2 regions of the Halobacillus naozhouensis genome follow, and region 1 is predicted to be linked to the other one. Evidence: riboswitches for the same ligand, from Rfam matches in the RefSeq annotation. Region 1 holds a riboswitch; the other holds the start of a gene.
What was found. A riboswitch is a leader RNA that binds a small molecule or an ion and turns the genes downstream of it on or off. The one in region 1 is predicted to bind glycine.
Positions count from the first base shown of each region.

Region 2: another riboswitch for glycine. It lies ahead of serC (3-phosphoserine/phosphohydroxythreonine transaminase); the one in region 1 lies ahead of gcvT (glycine cleavage system aminomethyltransferase GcvT).

Region 1 is NZ_CP121671.1:2,395,088-2,399,485, forward strand. It holds gene gcvPB (aminomethyl-transferring glycine dehydrogenase subunit GcvPB) at 1-667, opposite strand, end outside; gene gcvPA (aminomethyl-transferring glycine dehydrogenase subunit GcvPA) at 660-2,009, opposite strand; gene gcvT (glycine cleavage system aminomethyltransferase GcvT) at 2,029-3,129, opposite strand; glycine riboswitch at 3,193-3,293, opposite strand; glycine riboswitch at 3,297-3,389, opposite strand; gene P9989_RS12600 (DEAD/DEAH box helicase) at 3,558-4,398, shown strand, end outside.
Region 2 is NZ_CP121671.1:1,497,187-1,501,584, forward strand. It holds gene P9989_RS07865 (hypothetical protein) at 1-518, shown strand, start outside; glycine riboswitch at 1,362-1,441, shown strand; gene serC (3-phosphoserine/phosphohydroxythreonine transaminase) at 1,559-2,641, shown strand; gene P9989_RS07875 (phosphoglycerate dehydrogenase) at 2,656-3,855, shown strand; gene P9989_RS07880 (GMC family oxidoreductase N-terminal domain-containing protein) at 4,010-4,398, opposite strand, start outside.

The DNA.
Region 1 (4,398 bases):
CGAGTGTGTTCGGGTTTGTAAGCATAAGGGCTGCTGTCTTTTCATCGACTACCCGCTTTAAATCCTCTAAGTCTACAAGCCCTCGTTCGTTCGTCTTAACGGTAACTGCCTCGAAACCCGCCACCGTAGCTGAGGCAGGATTCGTCCCATGAGCTGAATCTGGTACAATTACTTTCGTTCGTTGGAAATCACCGTTCCCCTCATGGAAAGCACGGATCATCATTAAGCCGGTCCATTCTCCATGCGCTCCAGCAGCAGGCTGCAATGTAACCGTATCCATACCAGTAATTTCAGCTAATGTTGTTTGCAGATCGTACATTAAGCCTAGAGCTCCTTGGACCGTCTCAGGAGCCTGATAAGGATGGATATGACTAAAGCCGGCAAGCCTGGCCACATCCTCGTTCATCTTCGGATTGTATTTCATGGTACAGGACCCTAACGGATAAAATCCAGAATCAACCCCGTGATTTCGCTTAGACAATGCCGTATAGTGACGCATGATTTGCAGTTCACTCACTTCAGGAAGATCCGGTTCATTTTTTCTAATATACGCTTCTCCCAACTGTTCTTCTACGTTTGTCTCTGGCACATCTAATTCTGGCAAGCTAAAGCCTGTACGGCTCTCTTGACTCAATTCAAATATTAATGGAAAGTCTTGATTAGCCATGAATATCCCCCAATTCTTTTACAAAGAGATCAATTTCTTCTTTTGTGCGGATTTCCGTAATTGCAATAAGCATGTGTCCTGCTAAATCATCGTAGTCATTTCCCAAATCGTACCCGCCGATCATTCCTTTTTCCAGGAGCTGCTGATTAACCTTGGTAATATCTCTGTCAACATTAACCACAAGCTCGTTAAAAAATGCACCTTGATAAGGAATAGTAAATCCTGCAGATTCCAGTTGTTGTTTCATATAAGAAGCTTTCTGCATATTCATCCAAGCCATGCGCCTCAAACCCTGTTTTCCTAAAGACGACATTGCTACTGAAGAAGCCAGCGCATTTAAAGCCTGGTTTGAGCAGATATTGGACGTTGCCTTATCTCGACGAATGTGTTGTTCACGAGCTTGTAATGTAAGTACAAAACCTCGTCTGCCTTCTTCATCTTTCGTTTGTCCAACTAGGCGACCGGGTACTTTGCGCATAAGTTTCTTCGTTGTGGCAAAATAACCACAATGTGGTCCACCGTATTGTGCCGGAATGCCAAATACTTGCGCATCACCTACTACGATATCTGCCCCGAATTCTCCTGGCGGGGTGAGATACCCAAGAGCAAGCGGGTTGCTGGAAGCAATCAGCATCGTTTTCTTCTGATTATCTACAAGTGAGCGCACTTGATCCAGTGGCTCTATTTGACCAAAGAAGTTAGGATACTGTAAGACAACACTAGCTGTGTCCTCATCCAACTCCCTCTCAATTTGGTTAAGATCCGTAACGCCATCTTTATGGTCTATCTCAACGATTTCCACTCCTGGTCCTTTAACGTAAGAGTGAATGACCTCCATAGATTCCGGATGGATAGCTTTTGAGACTAGAACTTTTTTCTTTTTCGTTTGCCCGGCAGAAACATTAACTGCTTCAGCGAGCGCAGTACCCCCGTCATACATAGATGAGTTGGCTACGTCCATTCCGGTGAGCTCACAAATCATCGTTTGAAATTCGAAAATCGCCTGAAGCTCTCCTTGAGAAATTTCTGGTTGATAAGGTGTATAGGCCGTATAGAATTCGGATCTGGAAATCACATGATCTACGATAGATGGAATATAGTGATCATATACCCCGGCCCCTAAAAAAGAAGTATGTGACTTCACATTAACGTTTTGTTCTGCAAGTTGAGTAAGTTCTTTCATTAAAGCAAATTCATTCTTTGGCTCTTTGATATTTAACTCGCCTTTATAGCGAATATTTTCCGGAATGTCAGCAAATAACTCATCTGTTGATGTAATACCGATCGTCTCCATCATCTGTTGTTTATCACGTTCTGTCATAGGTAAATAACGGAATTCCATGACTCTTCCCCCTTATGGCTTATCGTTTATAAAAAGGTGTAGCGACAACTTTTGCCTGTAATTTTCGTTTACGAACCTGAACGGTGACTTCTGTCTCTTCCGTCGTGTAATCAGTATCCAAAAGTGCAAGACCCACATTCTTACCTAACGTAGGTGACTGAGTTCCCGTTGTAACAAATCCGATGATCTTATCCCCATCCAATACTTCATAATTTGTACGCGGGATACCTTTATCGATCATTTCAATACCGACTAGTTTTCGGCTTGTTCCTTCCTCTTTTTGCTTTTTCAATACTTCTTTGCCGATAAAATCTGCATCTTTCTTCACTCGAACTGCAAAAGAGAGACCTGCTTCGATCGGAGTGATTTCTGGACTTAATTCTTGTCCATACAATGCCAGGTTCGCCTCAAAGCGTAGTGTATCCCGGGCTCCCAAACCGATCGGCTGTACACCGGCTGCTTCCCCTTTCGACAAAATAGCCTGCCACAAAGCTGGGCCAGACTCAGCAGGGAGATAGATTTCAAAACCGTCCTCCCCCGTATATCCCGTGCGTGAAACGATAGCTTTATCCTCCACGCCTTCAAAGGATACATCCTGCAAGAAGCGGAAAAATTTAATAGAAGAAAGGTCGGCTTCGGTCAATTGCTGCAGCGTTTCTTCTGCACGCGGTCCTTGAAGAGCAAGCTGAACGTAATCATCAGACACATCCTCAACGGTAACGTCCCCTCTCTGATGATCCTTAAGCCATTGCACATCTTTATCGCGGTTAGCCGCATTGATGACGAGCAGATATTCGTTGGCATCAAGCATATAAACAATTAAATCGTCTACTGTACCGCCGTTCTCATAACACATAATTGTGTATTGTGCTTTACCTGGTTCCAATTTTGACACATCATTCGTTAACATGCCCTGTAAATAATTCAGACTATCTTTCCCTTTCACCATTACCTCACCCATGTGAGACACATCAAATAAACCTGCCTTAGTTCGTGTTGCTTCGTGCTCTTCTTTAATGCTTGTAAATTGAACGGGTAAATCCCATCCGCCAAAATCGATCGTTTTTGCTCCTAATTTCTTATACTCAGAATAAAGTGGTGTTCGTTTCAATTCAGCCATCCTATCACTCCTCCAAGAACTAATTAAGCATAAAAAAGAGACTCTACCGCTTTTTACGGGAGTCCCTGTCCATTCACCAGAAAGTTTCACGCTACCCTGACGTCGTTGTCAAAAATAGTCGCTTGCTTCTTGGGTGGTTTACTATATGTAAACACTCTCCAGAGCTGCGTCCTACAGAGGTCTTTTTGCCTGAGAGATTCACAACTCTAAATTGTTTGCTCCTTCGGCGCTACATCAGTAGTCTCTCCCCCTGCAGTCATTCGCAATTAGTATTTTATTAGATTAATTTGGGCATACTAACCTGTAAAGTTCATACGACAAACTCTCTTAATTTTCAGGTTCATTATACCATAGCGTTGCAAAAGAGCGAATGCAGAATTCGAATTTATATGAATTCTTTTGATAATTCCCTCCAGGAGGTGGATCCGATGGTAGAAATTCTACACGATCAAGACTATATAGAAACGCTTTCCAACAACCTTTCTCAGCCAGATTCTTTATGTTCATGGGACGAATTTAAGCTCGGGTACAAAGCTTTACAATACCGGTCAGTTCCTGAGTTTAATGGTGTACTCTCGACGAAACATTTACCCCATGTAGACTTTCTAGACCATCAAATTCAAGCATGTGAGAAGGTTATCCATGAAATGAACGGAAGAGCTATCCTAGCCGATGAGGTTGGTTTAGGAAAAACTCTTGAGGCCGGACTTATTCTAAAAGAATACATGATCAGAGGAATGGCTAAAAAGGTCTTGATTCTAACACCGGCCTCTCTCGTCAATCAATGGGTACAAGAATTAAATGAAAAATTTTACATCCAGGCCGCAACGCCGAGAAAGAAAATGGCTGCCTGGTCAGATTGGGACATAACCGTCACCTCAATTGATATGGCAAAACGTGAAAATCATAAAGAGGAAATTCTGTCTATCTCCTACGATATGATCATCATTGATGAGGCTCATAAATTAAAAAATCATCAGACAAAAAATTATCAATTTGTTAAACAGTTAAAGAAAACATACTGTTTGCTGTTAACAGCAACACCCATCCAAAATAATTTAAGTGATTTATTCAATTTAGTTTCTATTCTTAAGCCTGGATATCTAGGTGATTTAGCAACATTTAAAAAGAAATACCGCAAAACCTCACTCGATCACTCAGAGTCGCATCAGCACATCCACTCTCTGTTAAGTAAACTGATGATTCGAAACCGAAGGAAGGATACTGGATTAGATTCTTCAAAACGACATGTGACTAATGTTCGACTCA
Region 2 (4,398 bases), 900 kb from region 1:
GAATGCGTAGCTTTGCAAACTTAGTTAGGTTTTGTGTTACTTCTAATCTTAACTTAACTAAAATTAATGATATTTTGGTAAAGAATATTAAAACCGAAGATTCATCAATATTTGATGATGTATTTGAAGAGTTTGGGTTGTCTGATAAAAGATTAAATAAAGATCCGGACTACTACAATAATGTGAAAATTTATGTTGTCTGGTACAGTTATTATCTATTGCAACGTCAAATTAGTTCTGACAGAATTGCTCAAGAATATCATAATCTTACCGTGGCTAATATAAAAAACAATGTTCCATTTAAGTTTGTAAGAACGTTGTTACTAGATTTAGAAACACATTCTGACAGCTGGAATACTCTATTTGTAAATCAGTGTTCTCACTTTTTTCTATTAACGTGTGGATTGTTGGTGAATAAACGAGATATTAATCAGAAAGTAGAAAACCAATTAAAAAAATTGGCGGAATCTTCATATCTTAAGGAATTAACTTCTTATGTAATAAAGGGTAAGACTTAGATTCATAAGTAATGGAGATAAGAAGGCAAGTATGATTTCTCCCAGCGTACAAGGTTTTTTGTGGCTAACAACGTTCCTTATTTTATACTCTTAGAACCCCAGTTGCTAACTTCTAACTTTATAAAAAAGAATTCCTCCTATCTTTACTATCGAAAGTTTAGGAGGGTGTCAAGAAGAACTAGGTTACTTTTTTATGAGCTCTCAATAATTTGAGAGCTTATTATTTTTGCTGAAGTGGACCATTTGTGGACCAAAAACATAATAAACTTTCAAAAGTCATCCTAATTAGTCTGATTTACAGTTCATAAAAACTGATATAACAGCGTTCTTTACTGGAACGTCTGAAGGCTTCCTACCCGGTCATTCACCTTGACAGGGTGGAGGTCGTTGGTTCGAGCCCAATCGGAATCATCCATCAAAGTGCCGGAATGGCGCGGTTTCCTAAAAAGGGGAGGCCGCGTCATTTCTTTTTATGGGAATAGGATTACATGGGCGTTACCCTCATTAACCTGGGTAGAAAATAAACCTCTCTTTCTGATATAAGCACGTTGAGGGTAACTCTGATTTGAATGAAACAAACACGAATGAATATGATTAACTCATTAAAAATATCCGTATTTGATCACAACTCCTTCACACCAACAAGGAAAGCGCTATCATTAGACTGGCGGGGAAAAATGTTTGGTTCACCCCTCTTGAGATGTTGAGCCAGATGATTTATAATCCAATAATACAATCTTTATTATTTTCAAAAAACGAACGATGTTTTTTGGATCTATTAATCTCATACTTTTACAAATGCATAGTTAGCTAGCGTTGATTGTTATGGGTCACACTATAACAGGAGCAATTTCTGGAGAGAATGCAATTCGTTGCATCGCCGAAGGGTTCACAATCTCAGGCAAAGGGACAGAAGAATAATAAATACTTATTTGTTATTCTGACATCTAAAGAGGCTGGGGACCCCCAATCTCTTTTTTTTATATTCTATATCGAATATAGAGGAGTTCTAAACAATTGAATGAGGGAGTTAGGATAACATGGAGAGAATTTATAATTTTTCAGCAGGTCCTTCCATACTGCCACTGCCAGTATTAGAGAGGGCGCAACGGGAATTAGTGAATTATGCTGATTCAGGCATGTCTGTGATGGAGTTAAGTCACCGGTCTGAATTATTTACAGAAATTATTACGGAAGCAGAGCGGCTGCTTCGGGAACTAATCGGGATCCCGAAGAATTACAAAGTATTATTTGTGCAAGGCGGAGCTTCACAGCAGTTTGCCATGGTGCCCATGAATCTTCTTAATAAAAGTGGAAAAGCGGATTATGTCAATACAGGGTCATGGTCGAAGAAGGCGATTAAAGAAGCTGAGAAATATGGTGATATTCGCGTCATCGCTTCTTCAGAAAATGCGAAATTTACGCATATACCGACTGTCGACAGCAGTATGATAGATCGAGAAGCCGATTATGTTCATATTACGACGAATAATACCATAGAAGGTACAGCTTTCCACGATATTCCTGATACGGGAGAAGTGCCACTTGTAGCGGATATGTCATCTAATATTTTATCTGAGGAATTAGATGTCTCTCAATTCGGACTGATTTATGCGGGGGCGCAAAAAAATATTGGTCCTGCTGGCCTGACCGTTGTGATTATTCGCGAAGATTTAATCGGGAAAACTCCAGAAAACTGTCCGGCCATGCTCAATTATGAAACGCACAGTGACAGCGGATCTTTATATAATACGCCGCCGACATTTGGAATTTATATGGCAAAATTGGTTTTTGAATGGCTCAAGCAAGCTGGCGGGCTTAAGGAAATGGAGCGTATGAACCGTGATAAAGCTCAAATCCTTTATGATTCCATTGAGAAGTCAGATCTGTTTACTTCTCCTGTAGATAAGGGCAGCCGTTCGATCATGAACATTCCATTTGTCAGTACGTCGGCTGAGGCAGATGCTGCTTTTATTAAGGAAGCTAAAGCGAAGGGGCTTGAGACGTTGAAAGGCCATCGTTCTGTAGGCGGCATGCGTGCCAGCCTTTATAATGCGATGCCGATAGAAGGAGTCGAATCATTGGTTACGTTTATGGAAGAATTTGAACATAAATATAAATAAAAGGGGAGATCAAAATGGGCACGGTAACGGTAAATCAGGTAAATACGATCAAAACGTTTAATAACATTGCACAGCGTGGCTTGGACGTATTCGACAAGGTGAATTATACAATAGATAATGAGAGTCAAAGTCCTGACGCGATTGTTGCTCGCAGCTATAACATGCATAATATGAAGTTTGACAAAAATCTAAAAGCCATTGCAAGAGCAGGGGCTGGTGTCAATAATATTCCCGTTGAAGATTGCACAGAACGTGGAGTCGTCGTGTTTAACACACCGGGTGCTAATGCGAATGCTGTAAAAGAAATTGTGCTGACCTCATTGATGGCATTATCTCGTAACCTATTTTCAGGTGTATCCTGGGCCAAGACGTTAAAAGGAAAAGGTGAAGAGATACCGAGTCTTGTGGAAACGGGTAAGAAACAATTTATCGGGCAAGAAATTAAGGGAAAGACTCTGGGTGTCATCGGTTTAGGAGCGGTTGGTTCTCTCGTAGCAAATGATGCACTGGACCTCGATATGGATGTGATCGGGTTTGATCCCTTTATTTCTGTCAACACAGCCTGGAATCTTTCACGCAATGTACAACGCGCGATGTCCATGCAGGAGCTGTTTGCTTATTCTGATTACATTACTGTTCATGTCCCATTAACGAAGGATACTAAGGACATGTTCAATGAAGAAACATTTAACACGATGAAACAAGGTGTAAACATTTTAAACTTTTCACGCGGCGGTTTGGTGAACGAAGAGGATATGGCTGCTGCCCTTGAAAGTGGTAAGGTTGGTAAGTATGTGACTGATTTTCCGAATGAAAATATCCTGGAAATGAAAAATGCGATTCCGCTTCCGCATCTTGGTGCCTCCACTAAAGAATCAGAGGAAAACTGTGCCATTATGGCGGCGCGTCAGGTTCAGGACTTTCTGGATACAGGAAACATTAAAAATTCAGTAAACTTCCCAAATGCATCTCTTCCTTATACAGGGAAGCGGCGTGTGACAGCATATCACCAAAACGTTCCAAATATGGTGGGTCAAATTACGTCTGCTTTATCCAATTACAACTTGAACATCGCTGATATGGTGAATAGAAGCCGAGAAGGTTATGCCTATACGATGATTGATATTGACAATGAAGTAAACGGGGATGTTCTTCCTGAATTAGCAGATAACATTGAGGGGATTGAAGGGATGGTTTCGGTCCGGATTATTTAAATAAGTAAAATTAATTGCCAGAACATTTATGCGCTTTTTGCAATAATGTTCTGGCTATTTTTGGGTTTGTGAAAGTTTTTGGGAGGCTAAACCAGGTATTTAAGAATCACGCTGGAAAAACTTCACTACAAGTTAACAAGGTGGTTCAAGAGATTTAAAAGTATTTCTTATAGATTTGCTCGGCAGTCCTTACGGCTATAGCTTGAGTGGTTAACGTTGGATTTGCACTACCCAGTCCATTGTTCAGGACACTGTTATCTGCTATAAACAATCGGTTGACTTGAAATGATTCACAGTTTTGATCAACAACATAACCCATTCTCATAGTACTCATGATATGAATCATCATACCGTCGGGCCAATCTGAATGGATCACTTTTCTTGCCCGAGCTTGAAGGAGAATGTCTGCTGCGATTTTTACTAATTTTCGTTTTTTTCTTAGTGTGTTTGTGGTCGGAGTATAGCGTATCGATGGGATGGGTCCATTTTCGTCAGGAGTTTCGGTTAAAACCGAGACGCCGTTTCTTATATCAACTTCGTCAT